One region of the Parasphingorhabdus halotolerans genome, then DNA from elsewhere that is predicted to be linked to it. Evidence: predicted binding sites of a transcription regulator. Region 1 holds the regulator's gene; each other region holds the start of a gene.

Region 1 (4,155 bases):
CTGATGCGCCAACCCGATGTCGAAGCGGCGACCCGGCTGCTGTTAAGCGGACAATCGATGGAAAATGCACCATGAGCAAACTCACGCATATTGACGGCGACGGCGCGGCCCATATGGTCGATGTTTCCGGCAAGGCGGACACCGTGCGCGAAGCGCGGGCCGAAGGCAAAATCACCATGGCGATGGAGACGATGGAGGCTATAAAGGCTAATATGCTGAACAAGGGCGATGTGCTCGCAACCGCGCGGATTGCTGGAATCATGGCGGCCAAGAAAACCAGCGACTTGATGCCGCTTTGCCACCCTCTAGCATTGAGCAAAGTGTCCGTTGATTTCACGTTTGTGGATGATGGCATACGGGTGGAGACACTTGCACGGCTTACGGGAAAGACCGGTGTAGAAATGGAAGCATTAACAGCAACTTCTATCGCTCTTTTAACAATTTATGATATGTCCAAAGCGGTGCAAAAGGACATGATCATCAGCGATATCCGGCTGCTGTCGAAAACCGGTGGAAAATCAGGCGAGTGGTGGGCAAAATGAGCGCGCTTCTGCCATTGGAAGAGGCGCAGCAGCGTCTTGTTTCCTTGGCGACGCGACTACCAATTGAGACCGTTCCCATAGCACAAGCCCTTGGCCGCTATCTCGCAGCGGATATTGCTGCGCATCGCAATCAACCCGCAGCCGATATGTCTGCCATGGATGGCTACGCTATCCGGTTTGAAGACCGCGCTGGTCCCTGGACGTGCGTTGGTGAATGCAAAGCTGGCAGTGAACCTTGTCCACCACTGAAATCCGGCCAGACCGCGCGTATTTTTACTGGTGCACTGCTACCAGGTGGCGCGGATACTGTTGTGATGCAGGAAAATGTTGAAACCGATGGCAATGTTATCAGCCTCATAGCCGAACCTTCGCCGGAACAAGGCCGTCATGTCCGCCGCATAGGCAGTGATTTTTGCAGAGGGGACATTGCGCTCAGCAAAGGCACATGGCTTTCGCCAGCAGCGCTCGGCCATGCAGTAATTGCCGGATATGGCGAACTTCCTGCGCACCAAAAACCCAACGTTGCGGTCGTATCCACTGGAGACGAACTTGTAGAACCGGGTGCGCGCGCCCGTTCCCACCAGATACCCGCAAGCAATGACGTCATGGTGTCAGCCATGCTGGCAGGTCTTACCGGGGAAACCCGCGCTCTGAGCCGCATAGCAGACAATATGGACGCGCTGTGCGCCGCGCTGGACAGCGCGCGGGACTGCGACATTATCGTCACCATAGGCGGCGCATCAGTTGGCGATCACGATCTGGTCGCGCCGGCATTTGAACGATTGGGTGGCACCATAGATTTCCATAAAATAGCGATGAAGCCCGGCAAACCCGTTATGTCGGGAAAGCTCGGCAATAGCGTGGTTCTCGCCCTCCCCGGAAACCCCGGGTCAGCTTTTGTCAGCGCTACATTGCTTTTGTTGCCACTAGTCCGATACATGGCAGGCGCAGCCGAATATTTGCCCAAATATCGAAGCGCACAAACGACAACCACCCTGCCACCCACCCAAAACCGCGCGCAATTCCTGAGAGCGCAAGTTGATTCCGTTGGCATCACCGCTTTTGATAGCCAGGACAGCGCAAAACTATCGGTACTGGCGGCGGCCAATGCCCTGCTATATCGACCAGCAAATTCGGATGAAGAACTTGCGGGAGGCACAGTCCATTATATTTCGATCTGATTGGCTGGTGCGTGGCGCGATAGAACAAGGGATAATCAGTATAGGCTTGACATGCCCCTGTTTGTTTCATAATTGTTCTTTATTCGTTCTGAAATGGGAACCGGAATATGCTCACTACCAAGCAACATGAACTTTTGTGCTTCATAGACGTTCGCCTCAAGGAAACGGGAGTTTCGCCATCTTTTGAGGAGATGAAAGATGAACTGGGACTCAAGTCCAAATCCGGTATTCATCGGCTGATTAGTGCATTGGAAGAACGGGAGTTTATTCGCCGGCTGCCAAACCGGGCTCGTGCGCTGGAAGTTTTGAAATTGCCTGAAGGCGGTATGGCTGCGGCGAGCACGAGCAATGTTGTCGAAATAACGTCGATACAAAAAACTGTTCCAACGCAGGCACCTCAGGCTTTGCCAAAAGTTAGACGCGCTGTTGCAAATGATGATGTTATTGAAATTCCGCTACATGGCCGCATCGCAGCTGGCGTTCCTATCGAAGCGATTGAGGGCGAGACGGCGCTGAGCGTTCCGGCTGCCCTGCTTGGCCCCGGCGAGCATTATGCGCTGGAAGTTTCGGGCGACTCGATGATTGAAGCGGGTATATTGGATGGTGACTTTGCGCTTATACAGCGCACCGAAATCGCACGCGATGGCGAGATTGTCGTTGCGTTGATCCATGATGAAGAAGCAACGCTGAAATATTTGCGGAGAGAGAATGGCAATGTCCGGCTGGATCCGGCCAATCCTGCCTATGAACCGCAGATATATGGTCCGGGAGAAGTCCGCGTTCAGGGTAAAATGGCGGGACTGCTGCGGCGCTATAACTAGATTTTGTCTGCGCTTGATCAAGGCGCCTGATCGTCAAGCTGCGCGAGGTTCGTTGCATAATTCGTCTTGGATGGTCGAAATCAGCTGCCCGCTCATCCTGATGCAGCCGAAGGATGGCTTGACCAATCTGCGCTTCAACCTGCTCACTACTAAATAGGCCTGATCGAAGGCCAAGTTTTGCATAGTTTTGAACTACTTTATTCGTGGGGTTCCTCCCGCGTGATGCCTTCATAGGGTTTCCTGGCCTTCGACGCGCGCTCCGCCATCGACTGCTCAGTCTCAAAGCGCGTCCACGGGTGACGTCCGGTTCGCTGCAATACTGTGTGGATTTCGGAATTTTCCAGATTGATTGTCATACCGCCAACTTTGCGGAGCATATCGCGGTCAACTTTCAGCCATCGCGGTTCGCAACTGTTCGGCAATCGGCGCTCGCTCACCACGATATCGGCGCGGCGGCATGCGGCTGCCAAAGCCATAGCGGGAATGTAATACGAACTGCGGGTCGCCAGCAATATCCAGTCCCGACCCTCTTTGTTTAAAGTAACCGTGCAACTGTCGTTGTTACAATCCGCGTTTGGCCAATCTTCCAGCGCCATTGCTTCGCCATCGACGCCAGCATTTTCGAGCACCATGTTGCGGATAAAATCACCGCTGCGGGTTCGCAGCATCGCGAGATCTCCACCATCGCTGCGAATACCGACATGGCGACCATCGCCCGTAATATAGATATCAGGCGCGCGGGTTCCGACGATAAACAACGCGCCAATCGCAATGGGAATTGTCCCTAAGTAGCGCCATTTCTCTCGCCATAAACACATCCATATCCCGCCAAAAATTACCAGTGCGAAGGCTCCGGTGGACATTGTTGGCAGCATGGTGACAGCGCCCGGTCTTGTAGAAACAAAATGGGCTAGTGCTAGCAGAAAACCAAGCATTTTTTCACACATCCACCAGACAGGCGCGCCGAGGCCTACGCTATCTAGCAGCAGCGCGAGTGCCTCCAGCGGCATAATCAGAAAGGTCGTGAGCGGAATAGCAATGATATTTGCGAGTGCCCCATAAATTCCCGCTTTGTGGAAATGATAAAGTGCTATCGGCATCAATGCGATTTCAACCACCAGGCCGGTCAAAAACAGCGCCAGCACAGCGCGGCCTGCCCTCCGGAGCAAGCTCTCCTCGCGTCGCGCAATTAGCTTTTTCATAGCGGGAAGTTCGTGCAGCGCGATAATTGCCGTGACGGCCGCAAAACTGAGTTGAAAACTCGGCCCAACCAAAGATTCTGGCCAGAGTATCAAAACAAAAAGCGCGCCGGCTGCAACCATGCGCAAGGTGATCGCGCTGCGGCCCATCATCAGCGCGATCAGGACCAGCATGGCAGCAACGCAGGCGCGGATGGTTGGTACCTGCGCTCCGGTCATTAATGTATAGCTTAGCGCCGCGACGGCCGCAAAACCGGCGGCAATGATCGGCAAACGAAAACGCAGCGCAAGGAAGGGAGAGAGCGCCAATATCCTCAATACCGCAAGGTAAACCGCGCCCACTATTGCGGTAACGTGAAGCCCGCTGATCGAGAGCAGATGGGCAAGCCCGCTACGGCGCATGGCTTCCGCA
Region 2 (4,155 bases), 620 kb from region 1:
ATAGGCGTTTCCCATCGCTGTCCGCCGGATTTTGATAAATTTTGGGCGCGTGGCGCATCCGGAACAGCAAGCGGTATGCGAGATCAAACCGATCCTCATTGCGGTGCAGCAACGCGGTATTGATCAGCCGCAGACATTCTTTGGCGACACGAAAATCGGACGTGCCAGCTGCTGTTGATAATTTTGGCGGCTCGGCCACGCCAAAATCAAACTGGCTATTGTTCGCTCGGCTCCGCACTGTCCAGTCGAGCTGTTCCGGCGGTATATTATTAACTAACAGCGTGCGCGCTTCCTCTCGCCAGCCCGCAATGTCAGTTTCGTTTTTCACTTCAATACGATATTGTTCGGTCGGCGTTAATGATGATGAACAGTCTGCAGGCATGTCAGCTACTGAATAGGTCAAGCTGCTTTGGTGGTGGTTTCAGTCGGTCGTAAAGGCTCAATGAATCGAGCTGGTTTCCAGGATTCCAGTCGGTTAGAGTAACGAACGGCAGAATTTTCTTCACCGATTGGCAAATATTTTCCAAATCGCGCAATCGCAACGCTGAAAATCGGCGGGCTCGGAGGATTTTTCCCACGCCGGTTGTGCCCAAACCCGGCACCCGTAGGAGCTTTTCCTTTTCTGCACGGTTGATATCGACTGGGAATTGCGCCCTGTTCTGCAACGCCCAGGCCAGCTTGGGGTCAATGGACAGGTCGAGATGCCCGGTCTTCGCGCCCGACATGATCTCATCTACCGAAAAACCGTAAAAACGAAGCAACCAGTCGGCCTGATACAACCGGTGTTCGCGCATCAGCGGCGGCGCCTTGATTGGCAAACTCCGGCTTGCATCGGGGATAGGACTAAAGGCTGAATAATAAACCCGCTTCAGGCCAAATTTTCCGTAAAGACTATTACTGGTTCTGAGGATTTTTCCATCATCGGATGCATCAGCTCCGATAATCATCTGCGTGCTGTGACCGCCCGGAGCAAATATGGGAGCCTTACGCGAGATTGTGCGTTCGGCTTTTGCTTCACTGATTTTGTTGCCGAGACCGGCCATGGTTTTCCGAATCAGTTCGCCATTTTTTTCGGGGGCTAGTCTGGCGATGGATTTGTCATCGGGCAGCTCGATATTAATCGACAATCGGTCAGCATAGCGTCCCGCTTGTGCCAGCAGATCGGGATCAGCCTCCGGAATGGTCTTCAAATGGATATAGCCGCTAAACCGGTGGGTGGTTCGCAGGTGCCGGGCGACCTCCACCAATTGCTCCATCGTATAGTCGGGACTGCGAATAATGCCCGATGAGAGGAACAGACCCTCAATATAATTGCGTTTGTAAAAATCCAGCGTCAGGTCGACGATTTCCTTCACCGTGAAGGCCGCCCGGCGGACGTTACTCGACGTGCGGTTTACGCAGTAGAGGCAGTCAAACATGCAATAATTGGTCATCAGGATTTTGAGCAGCGAGATGCAGCGCCCATCCGGAGCATAGCTGTGGCAAATGCCCATTCCGCTGGTCGAACCGATACCGCCGGACTTTAATGAATTTCTCCTGGTAGAACCGCTCGATGCGCAGGACGCGTCATATTTGGCAGCGTCGGCGAGAATCGCCAGTTTTTCAGCTCGGGTGAGTTTGGACATTACTCTTCCTTAGCAAATGTTCTGTTTATGTTCTATAACATATGTTAGGAGGGTGTTTGTCTTTCAGGCGTCGCGCTTTTTTTTGGAAATTTTAAGGCGGGAGCGACGGCATCACAGATGGTATTCACTGTCGGGACAGCAGGAAATGTTGCGAATTATGCCACAAATCAAGCCGACGAAATAATTTTGATTATTTTAGGAACGAATTTGCGCAACCGCGGTTATCTATGAGATGATGTTTCGCACTTCACCCGAATTCGGATTTCATTTTCAAAAGTCAGGCTGGGAAATTGGCCTATTCATGTCCCCATTGATCCCGGGTACAGTTTCCCAGCCGAATTTTCCACACACACACTTCTTATGCATTCCAGACGAGAATTTATTGCGCAAAAAAAGGCCGGACAATTCGCCCGGCCTGATAAAATCTGGTATTTTCGAGACTATTGCTCGGAAGGCATCTTCACATCAACGTCAGGAACATCAACAGTGACTTCTTCGGTTCCTACTTCGATGTCAGCCGTTTCAACATCAATCTCTGGCAGAGAACCGGCATCGCCGGACACTTCTACATCCATTGATGGCATTTCGCCTTCTTCTTTTACACTTGCTTCACAAGCAGTCAAAGACAGTGCGGTAGCCGCAACAGCAACAATTGAAATTTTATTCATTAGTGAACTCCCTTCATTGGTTCAAAGGGATCAACGCTCGTCGCCATATCCAGTTCCGCACTCGCAAAATAATTTCTAGTCGCGCCCTAATCGCATCCGAAACGCATCAAGATGAAAGTAGCTCGGATCAAATTGGCATATCTCCGCCAATCGGCCGGCATCCTTGAACACAACCCAGCCTTTTTCACGTTCGATCAGTTCATCCCGCTCCAATTGCCGAAGTACCCGGTTGGTATGAATGGGCGTCAAGCCCAGCGCATCGGCAATCACGGTCTGGGTAAGCGGCATGCGGAATCCGTCTCGTGTACCCTCATCTGCTATTTGCAGCCTGCGATGCAACTCTAGTAAAAAATGGCCGATCCGTTCTCGTGCAGTCTGCTGTCCGTTGCGCACGATCTGTTCTCGCAGAAATGCTTCTTCTTGCACCTGCATCCACCAGAAAGCCAATGTCAGTCGGCCTGATTCGGTCAATAACCCCCGAAAGACTGATGGTTTGACCGACAGAGCATCCAGCGTGGTTATGGTTGATACCGAATGATCAGCTTCGGCCGCAACAAGCACCTGCAAATCAAACATATCGCCTGGAAGCAGCACGTTCAGCACCTGACGGCGCCCGTCTTCCAGCGTTTTATAACGAATGGCCCAACCGTCCTTGACGATCAAAATACTATCCAGCTCCTGCCCGGCATCTATAAGATCGGAATTGCGTTCAAACCGTTTTTCATGACCCTTAAGCTGTATGATGACGTCTTTATCGTTATCATCGAGATCGGCATAAAAGGAAATACGTCGCAAAAGCGCCTTTCGGGCCATTATTTTTTTCCATCTTCAGGAACGGGAAAAATAATCGTGCAGACCAAACCATCCGATGTCCAGTCACGATTTACCTTTCCCTGCAGGTTGCGAGTTATACTGTGGTCAATCAATGATGATCCAAAGCCCGTGCTAGCCGGGGCATCATCGCTTTTTCCGCTGCCTTGTTCGGACCAGCACAATTTGACTTGCGGTCCTGAATCGTTGGAATGGACTTCCCAATCGATATTAACCTCTCCTTCATCGGCTGCCAAAGCCCCATATTTAGCGGCATTGGTGGCCAGCTCATTCAGTACGAGAGACAGGGAGACCATCGCATTTTCCGGAAGCGTGATGTCAGGGCCGGAAGAGCGTACCCGCGGATAGGTCTGGCATAAATCCCGGACAAGGGCGGCGAATGATCCGGTGACAAAATTTGTATCGAGCAATATTTGCTGGGCCCGGTTTAGTGCTCGCAAGCGTCCGCTGATCCGTTCGATATAGTCGTCAATGGACGTGGCCGATTTTTTGGTGAGGGTCATGATCGACTGCAGCGTCGCGAATAAATTGCGGAGCCGGTGATGAAGTTCGCGTGTGTGGAGCCGCAATTTTTCCTGCTGGTCGACCGAATTGGTTATGTCCTTGTTGAGGCCGGTCAACGTATGGCGACCGTTAATCTCGATTTGATCCCCGACACCCTCGATCCAGCGTATTTCGCCAGAGGGCCATATGATGCGGAACCGCGCATCATATATCACACCAGGCTTTGCAGCTTCCGCCATCGCCTCCTGCACCGACTGACGATCATCAGGATGGATGCGATCCATCGCCTCATCAACAGTTACCAGTGATTCGCCCGCGTCTTGCCCCCAAACCTTCATATAAGCACCGGCCCACTCGATTTTGCCTGTCTCAATATCAACGCGAAAGCTCGCGGTATTGCTCAGCGCCAGTGTCAGATCTAGATTGGTACGATCCAGAGCTGCAGCTTTCTGTGCTTTTTCACGCAAGATAATTTCCCGGCGAAGTTCCATTTCGCTCATTACGATCTCGGCCATGCTTTGCAGCTG
Region 3 (4,155 bases), 430 kb from region 1:
TGCGTAGATCCCTTTTCGGTTGAAGCCGTGCGCGCGAGCATGGGGGCTATATTTACGCAAAGCGTTACATCAACATCGTGGGGCGATTTCCTGGAATGGCTACGTCGTGGTGATGGACAACTCATCGGGACAAGCCTGAACACCGACGCTGACTATCAAGCGATACGCTATCAAGCTCCAACGTTTCTGCTGGTCGGCAATGAAGCACAGGGCTTACCCGCCGAATATGAACAAGAATGCGATGCCCTTGTTAAGATGCCGATGATGGGAAAAGCCGACAGCCTGAACGCGGCGGTCGCGACGGCCGTTATGGCCTATGAAGTGCTCAATCAAGCCCGGAAATAAGGCAAATTATGTTTTGGCGTGGCATCGTGCTACGGTCCCCGTGGGGAGAAGTTTCATGTTCAAATACGCCGCGTTGTTGCCGTTTGCCGCACTGGCACTTGCCGGATGTGGCGAAGAGAAAGAAGCGCCGCCTGCCGTTGAAGAACCTTTGGGGGCCTATAAAGCTGGTGGCACCGAACCAGGCTGGTCTGTGAACATTTCAGAAAACACAATGGATGTGACCGCCAGTTATGGTGAGGATAAATTCTCTATTCCGATCAATTCCTCTCGAAAAACGGCGGATGGCTGGATCGTGAAAGGCTTTGATGACAAGCATAATATGAACCTGACGATCATGACAGGCAAGGAATGCAATGATGGTATGAGTGATCGCGTATATGCCGATACCGTGACCGCAACGGCTGGCGGCATTGGCACTCTGGAAGGGTGCGGCGGCGACATCACCGAAGGCGGCGACACTGCGCCTTGAGCCTAACGCAGCCTATTCGGCGGCCTCATCTTTCAATTCGCGATCATCTTCAATTAGCGCAGCTTCGACGTCTGTTGAATAGCGCGGTAGCGCTTCAATTTCGGGGACAGGCTCTAGGTCTTTTTTGCCGGTTTCAATCTGTAGCTCGGCAAATTTGCGACCTGTCGCCATGATATTGCGTTCAAAACTGCCGACAAATTTGTTATAATTACCAACTGCAGTGCCCAGGCCTGACCCCATGCGCTTCAGATGTTCGCCCGCAGTCGCGAGCCTATCGTACATTTCTTTGCCCAATTGACCAATTTGCTTCGCTTCAGCCGCCATTTTCTCCTGCCGCCATACGCCTGCAACTGTGCGGGCAATGGCTACGAGATTGGTTGGTGTGGCGAGCAACACTTTTTTCTCAAAAGCATGGTCCCAAAGTGTCGGCTCATGCTCGAGCGCTGCGGCAAGAAAATGTTCGCCGGGTACAAACATGATCACATAATCCGGCGCATCTTCAAACTGGTCCCAATAGGCTTTCTTTGAAAGCCCATCGATGTGGGTTTTCATCGACAAACAATGCCGTCCCATGGCAAAACTGCGCGCATCTTCGTCATCGGCCTCAAAAGCATCTTGATAATCGTTGAGCGAAACCTTGGCATCAATTACCAGTTTGCGTCCGCCAGGCACGCTGATAACCGCATCAGGGCGCAAACGACCTTCTTCGGTATCAATGGATTGTTCCGTTACAAAGTCGGTGTGCTCGGACAATCCACAGGTCTCGAGAACATTTTTAAGCTGTTGCTCGCCCCAGCGACCGCGGGATTTGGGCGCATTGCGGAGCGAGTTGACGAGGCGCGCCGCCTCTTGTTGCACCCTGTCCTGCCCTTGCCGGACCTGCTCGATTGTCGCGGTAATCCCGGCGTATGATTCGGTGCGCTCTTTCTCGATCTTGGTAATTGATGCTTCATAGGTTGCCAGTCTCTCATGCACCGGCTGGAGAAGTTTAGCGATTTTCTCGCCGCCTTTTTCGTTGGCCTGATCGAAACGCTGGTCCGCGCGTTCCAGAAACTGGCGCTGAGCGGTTTCGAGCATCTTGGAGCCGATTTCTGAAAACTGCGCCGACAATGCCTCTTTGGCTTCGATCATTTGCTGCATCTGCTTTTCATGATTGCGCACATCCGCCTGCAGCGCCGCGAGTTCAGTTTTTGCAGCGTCGCGCTCATCGCGGACGCCATCCAGTGTAATGCGCAAGGCATCAGCAGTTTCAGCAGCCGTCTTTGCCGGTTTTCCGCCGACAAACCAACCAAGCGCGAGTCCTCCGAGAAGGGCGATCACGATGCAAATTATGACGACTACGGGATCCAAACCACTGCCTTTTCAATAGGAACGAAAAGAGAACTTAGCCCGGGTCGAAGAGGGTTGCAACTGCCAATTCATCATCCCGGACTTGATCCGCAATCCAGAGCGTAAGAACACAACGTCAGGTGGCGTGCGGCTCTGGTTACTGAATCAAGCTCAGCATGACGAACTGTATGAAAACTTAAGCAGCAATCCCATGTTCTTTGCGCTGTTTCTCGAGCTTTTTGAGCACCATCTTGCGTTTCAGACGCGAGAGGTGATCGATGAACAAAATCCCCTCCAGATGATCCATCTCATGCTGCAAACAAGTCGCCAACAGACCTTCGAGCCGCTCTTCATGCTGCTTTCCCGTTTCATCCTGCCAGCGCGCTGTTATAATCGCGGGGCGTTCGACATCGGCATATTGGTCGGGAACCGAGAGGCAGCCTTCGTTGTAAACATTCAAATCCTCAGACGGATCAAGAATTTCCGGATTGATGAATACACGCGGGTCGTTGATCACTTCATGCTGATGATCACAATGTTCTCCGTGCTCGTGGTCGTGATCGTGGGGCACGGGTTCCTGGAGATCGATAACCAAAATTCTCTTGGCCACGCCAACCTGAATGGCGGCAAGCCCGATGCCAGGCGCGTCATATAAGGTTTCAAACATGTCTGCGATTAGCGTTTTGAGTTCGTCGTTAAACTCGGTAACGGGTTCAGACACGGTTTTCAGGCGCGGATCAGGCACCTCGATGATCGGTAATATAGCCATGACCGAAATTTAGGGATTACAAGGAGATTCGTCAACCAGCTCCGCGCGTCATTCAGCGTTGATCGGTCGACGGGCGCGCAGGGCTTGTGCCAGCGTTCCCTCGTCCAGATAATCGAGTTCACCACCCACGGGAATGCCGTGCGATAACTGACTCAATCTAATGGGATAATTCTCCAACCGCTCGGCGATATAATGCGCCGTCGTTTGCCCTTCCAAAGTCGCGTTCATGGCCAGCACCACTTCATCAATACCACCGGCATCAACACGCCTGATAAGCTTGTCTATCGCGATATCTTCTGGCCGCACACCATCGAGAGCCGACAGTTTCCCGCCAAGCACATGAAATTTTCCCGGAAACAGACGTGATTTATCCAGTGCCCAGAGATCGGATACTTCTTCCACCACACAAAGCGATTTTTCGTCCCGGCGCGGATCATTGCAAATCTGGCAAGGATCCTGCGTATCGACATTACCGCATATCCCGCAGCTGACAAGGCGTTCATTCACCCGCTCCATCGCCGCCAAAATCGGCCTCATCGCGGTTTCAGGGCGCTTTAGAAGGTAAAGCACCGCCCGCCGCGCCGAGCGCGGACCCAGGCCGGGTAGTTTGGCGAGGGCCTGAACCAGATTTTCAATCTCTTGCGATGCCATGAATGGTCATTAGGAGCAGCCACTGCCCGCTGCCAAGTGCAAAATTGCTGTCCTACACTCAAGCACGCGGATAAACCTTTCTAAATGAGCTTTGACTTTTTCAATTCGGTAGTTTTTCAAGAGAATATTGGACGCAGCAGTCTGACTGGGAGTTGCAGTAATTTATTTTGCCATTAGGGGTTGTGACCCTGTGTGACCCTATCGGGTTCTGACCATGAAAATTGAGGAACAGACATTGCGAATTGCCTTCATGGGTACTCCTTATTTCGCGGTACCGCCGCTGAAAGCCTTGCACGCCGCAGGGCATGAAATTGCCGCTGTCTATTCACAACCGCCGCGTCGCGCTGGACGTGGGAAGAAGCTGACCCCTCGCCCGTTCAGAAAGTAGCCGAGGAACTGGGGCTCGAAGTCCGCACACCCGTATCGCTGAAAGATGATACCGCGCAGGCGGAATTTGCAGCACTCAATCTCGATGCGGCGGTTGTGGCGGCCTATGGGCTGATATTACCGCAAGCCGTTCTCGATGCTCCGAAAATGGGCTGCCTGAATATTCATGGCTCCCTGCTACCCCGATGGCGCGGTGCCGCTCCTG
Region 4 (4,155 bases), 170 kb from region 1:
CGCCGTTCTCACCCCGCCCCACATTGACCTTTTCCGATGAACTCATTGCAATCAAGGAAACTCCCGCCATATGACGGGTCTTTCCGGAAATCGTCACGATCATCTGGCCGCTGTCATCGCGTGACGTTTCAATTGTAGGCGCCGATGCTTTCTGGGCCAGGCGAACCAGCGAACGCACATCATTTTCACGGCTGCCAACCGCACCGCCGCCGCCATTGACAACCATTTGCGGGGTATAAACGCCGGAGCCTTGAAGACCCTTTTCGGCATAAGCGCGTTGGAGACGCGTGTTGTCTTCTTTGGCCAACGTATCCTTCCACCCCAGCCGGTCCCAATATGTGACGGGGCGCGTTATCACCAGCAGGGAGCTGTCTTTCGCCAGCCGGGAGGCCAGCATATCTGCAGGGGGACAGGACGAACATCCCTGACTGGTGAATAACTCAACGACAACAGGATTGCGGGATTGGATGTTGTCGTCATTTTGCGACCCGGCTAGTGTCACGAGGAAAGAGATTTGTGCGGGTGTTGTTATGGATGTGGAACCAGCTTCAGCTGACTGGGCGATTTGGGCACTCATGAATCCTGCAAAAGCTGCGCCTGCAACCAATGCTGATAGGATTAACTTGTTCATCTGAAACGCTCCACATCTGCAACTACAATGGCATTCGTAGAGACCAAAACAAAGGTTACAGATTGCGGGATTTATTTTTTTCCGCCATGCGCAGCTCATGACCAATGAGGAAAAACCGAAAATCTACAAAGCTAGGCCAGTGCGCGGCGGCAAAGCCCCTGCCCAGCCAAAAGCTGCTCCTTCGGGAGAGAAACGCGAGGGCCAGCGCATCGCCAAATTGCTGGCCCGTGCCGGTGTTGCATCTCGCCGCGAGATAGAGCGGATGATTGATGATGGGCGGATTGCGCTCAATGGTGATCTGGTGGAGCATCCTTCGCTGCTGCTCAAGAATCTAACCGGCATAACCGTCGATGGCAAACCGGTAGCCGAACCTGCGCCCGCAAAGCTGTATCGGTTTCACAAGCCCAATGGCTATCTCACCGCCGAACGCGACTTTACCGGCAAGAAGACCATCTATGATGTGCTACCGGAAATGGAGCGTGTCATGCCAATTGGCCGGCTGGATATGAACACCGAAGGCCTGCTGCTGATGACCACCGATGGTGAGTTCAAGCGCGAAATGGAATTACCCAAAAATGGCATCGAACGCACTTATCGCGCCCGGACCTTTGGCGAAATCTCCCAAAATCAACTGGAAGAGCTGTATCGCGGGATCACCGTTGAGGGCATGCATTATGGTCCGATCACCGCCAATCTGGAGCGGCGTACAGGCCGCAACCAGTGGATCGAGATGACACTGACGGAAGGCAAAAACCGTGAAGTCCGGCGGGTGCTGGAGCATTTTGGTCTGGAAGTATCTCGCCTTATCCGCACCCGCTATGGCCCGTTTGTACTGGGCGATCTGCAGAAGGGCGAGATTGAAGTTGTGCGCCAGCATGATCTGGTAAAATTCAGAAAGAGTTTGAAATAATGCGGATAATCGCTGGCCAGTGGCGCGGGCGAAAAATAGTCGCTCCAAAGGGGGATACGACCCGTCCGACCGCAGATCGCACTCGGGAACGGCTTTTTTCCATGCTGATCAGCCGCTTGGGCGATTTTGTGGATTTGCAGGTACTGGACCTGTTTTCCGGTTCGGGCGCTTTGGGGCTGGAAGCATTGTCGCGTGGTGCAGCGCATTGCACCTTTGTCGAGCAAGATCAGCAGGCGGTAAAAGCACTGGAGAAAAATATCGAAACACTGGGTGCATCTGCCGATATCCGGATTGGATCGGCATTGCACCTTGGCCCCGCCCGAAACGCCCATGATCTCATTTTAATGGATCCACCCTATGATAGCGGCGCAGGAGCCGTGGCTTTAGATAAGCTCGGTCGTCTTGGCTGGTTCGCGCGGTCAGCCTGGATCGCTATTGAAACATCCAGACATGAAAAAATCGAGGTCGATGGTTTCGACCTCGATTGCACGAGAGACAGCGGCAAGGCGCGCCTGCATATTCTGCGGCCCGCTGCTGAAATTTCAAATTAACCGTTTGCCGACTCAAACGCCGAGGCGGTTTCATTGTGATCTGCGCTTGTTTCTACATAAGCGGTGGTGCTCGCCATCAAGATGGTCGCCAGTACCGCGCTAAACATCAGTCTTTTGCTCATTATCTTATCCGTTCGTTATCGTTCGGGGGCTCTACTTCGTAATTATTAATAATCTATATTGCAGCGCAGCAATGAATCGTAGCTGTACCTTGGGGCATATTGGTCTTGCCGTCGCTGGCGATGTTCCCTAACTGTTCACCATGTCTGAAACTGTCAAGATTCCTGCTGAAAACGATCCGCCTTATGTTCGCGGATTAAATGTGCCGCAGCGCGAGGCAGTGCTGACATCGGAAGGGCCAGTGCTGGTTCTGGCGGGCGCGGGAACGGGCAAGACCGCTGCGCTCACGCGTCGACTGGCGCATATTGTCTATTCGCAAAAGGCCTGGCCATCAGAAATACTGGCAGTGACCTTCACCAACAAGGCCGCGCGCGAAATGAAGGAGCGGATCGCATCGATCGTCGGCGAGGCATTTGAAGGCATGCCATGGCTCGGAACCTTTCATAGTATCGGCGCGAAAATGCTGCGCCGCCACGCCGAGCTGGTCGGGTTGCAAAGCAACTTCACCATTCTCGATACCGACGATCAGCTGCGCTTGCTCAAGCAGCTCGTGCAGGCAGCGGAACTGGACGAAAAGCGCTGGCCGCCGCGGATGCTCGCCGGGCTGATCGACCAATGGAAAAACCGAGGGCTCAACCCCGCTGATTTGGATACCAACGAGAATGAGCGCTATGCCAATGGTCGCGGACAGGAATTTTATGCCGCCTATCAGGCGCGGCTCAAGGCACTGAACGCCTGCGATTTTGGTGATTTATTGCTGCATATTCTCAACCTGCTCAAAACCAACCGCGAGATATTGAAGCTCTATCAGGAGCGCTTCAAATATATTCTCGTCGACGAATATCAGGACACCAATAGCTCGCAATATCTCTGGCTGCGGCTGCTCGCGCAGGAGCGCAAGAATATCTGCTGCGTCGGCGATGATGACCAGAGTATCTACTCTTGGCGCGGCGCGGAAGTCGCGAATATTTTGCGTTTCGAGAAGGACTTTCCCGACGCGAAAGTAATCAAGCTGGAGCAGAATTATCGTTCCACGCCGCATATTCTTGCCGCTGCTTCGGGGCTGATCAACCACAACTCGGGTCGCCTTGGCAAGACGTTGTGGACAGCTGAGGTAGACGGCGAGAAGGTGCAGGTTATCGGGGTCTGGGATGGTCCCGAGGAAGCACGCCGCACGGGTGATGAGATTGAGGCGCTACAGCAGATCAAGCAAGTTTCACTTAACAACATCGCCATTCTCGTCCGCGCGCAATTTCAAACCCGCGAGTTTGAGGATCGCTTTATCAGCATCGGCATGCCCTATAAAATTATCGGCGGTTTCCGATTCTATGAGCGCGCAGAAATTCGCGATGCCCTCGCCTATCTCCGGGTGATCGCCCAGCCTGCCGATGATCTCGCCTTTGAGCGCATCGTCAATGTGCCCAAGCGTGGTCTTGGGGATAAAACTGTGGAGAAAATTCACCGGCTGGCGCGCGCGCAAGGAACGCCTTTAGCCGCCGCCGCGCTTTCCATTTGCGATACCGACGAACTCGCTGCCCGCGCCCGCAGTACGCTTACCGAGCTGACGCGCAGCTTTGGCCGCTGGCGGGAAATGGCCGCAGAAACACCCCATGCCGAACTGGCACGGATTGTTTTGGATGAATGCGGCTATACCGGATCACTGCAAGCGGATCGCTCGACAGAGGCTGCGGGGCGGCTGGAGAATCTGACCGAGCTCACCCGCGCAATGGAAGAATATGAAACGCTCGGCGAGTTTCTCGAGCATGTCTCGCTGGTCATGGACAATGATGCGGCAAGCGATGAGGCCAAAATCACGATCATGACCATGCACGGCGCAAAAGGGCTGGAGTTTGACCATATATTTTGCGCCGGATGGGAAGAAGGCGTGTTTCCCTCGCAGCGCAGTCTGGATGAAGGCGGGCTTGCTTCGCTCGAGGAAGAAC

The links. Region 1 encodes LexA, which represses DNA repair genes until DNA is damaged. Its sites were predicted from a motif close to GTTCCNCNCTTGTTCT; they were not measured.
Region 2: HF685_RS14230 (putative DNA modification/repair radical SAM protein) is a predicted target of LexA. The motif match lies at 1,644-1,659, and genes of this name have one in related genera.
Region 3: HF685_RS03220 (DNA recombination protein RmuC) is a predicted target of LexA. The motif match lies at 2,183-2,198, and genes of this name have one in related genera.
Region 4: HF685_RS00405 (ATP-dependent helicase) is a predicted target of LexA. The motif match lies at 2,337-2,352, and genes of this name have one in related genera.

The regions. Positions count from the first base shown of each region.
Region 1 covers NZ_CP051217.1:239,210-243,364, reverse strand. Annotated here, with positions in the region: gene trpC (indole-3-glycerol phosphate synthase TrpC) at 1-75, shown strand, start outside; gene moaC (cyclic pyranopterin monophosphate synthase MoaC) at 72-542, shown strand; gene HF685_RS01255 (molybdopterin molybdotransferase MoeA) at 539-1,723, shown strand; gene lexA (transcriptional repressor LexA) at 1,831-2,544, shown strand; gene HF685_RS01245 (ComEC/Rec2 family competence protein) at 2,742-4,155, opposite strand, start outside.
Region 2 covers NZ_CP051217.1:2,891,700-2,895,854, reverse strand. Annotated here, with positions in the region: gene HF685_RS14235 (TIGR03915 family putative DNA repair protein) at 1-403, opposite strand, end outside; gene HF685_RS14230 (putative DNA modification/repair radical SAM protein) at 384-1,625, opposite strand; gene HF685_RS14225 (hypothetical protein) at 2,066-2,293, opposite strand; gene HF685_RS14220 (Crp/Fnr family transcriptional regulator) at 2,369-3,106, opposite strand; gene HF685_RS14215 (sensor histidine kinase) at 3,106-4,155, opposite strand, start outside.
Region 3 covers NZ_CP051217.1:667,960-672,114, forward strand. Annotated here, with positions in the region: gene HF685_RS03210 (TrmH family RNA methyltransferase) at 1-345, shown strand, start outside; gene HF685_RS03215 (hypothetical protein) at 401-814, shown strand; gene HF685_RS03220 (DNA recombination protein RmuC) at 827-2,164, opposite strand; gene def (peptide deformylase) at 2,340-2,912, opposite strand; gene recR (recombination mediator RecR) at 2,961-3,563, opposite strand; partial or broken gene fmt (methionyl-tRNA formyltransferase) at 3,799-4,155, shown strand, end outside.
Region 4 covers NZ_CP051217.1:71,840-75,994, reverse strand. Annotated here, with positions in the region: gene HF685_RS00420 (DUF1223 domain-containing protein) at 1-631, opposite strand, end outside; gene HF685_RS00415 (pseudouridine synthase) at 729-1,541, shown strand; gene rsmD (16S rRNA (guanine(966)-N(2))-methyltransferase RsmD) at 1,541-2,092, shown strand; gene HF685_RS16470 (hypothetical protein) at 2,089-2,214, opposite strand; gene HF685_RS00405 (ATP-dependent helicase) at 2,355-4,155, shown strand, end outside.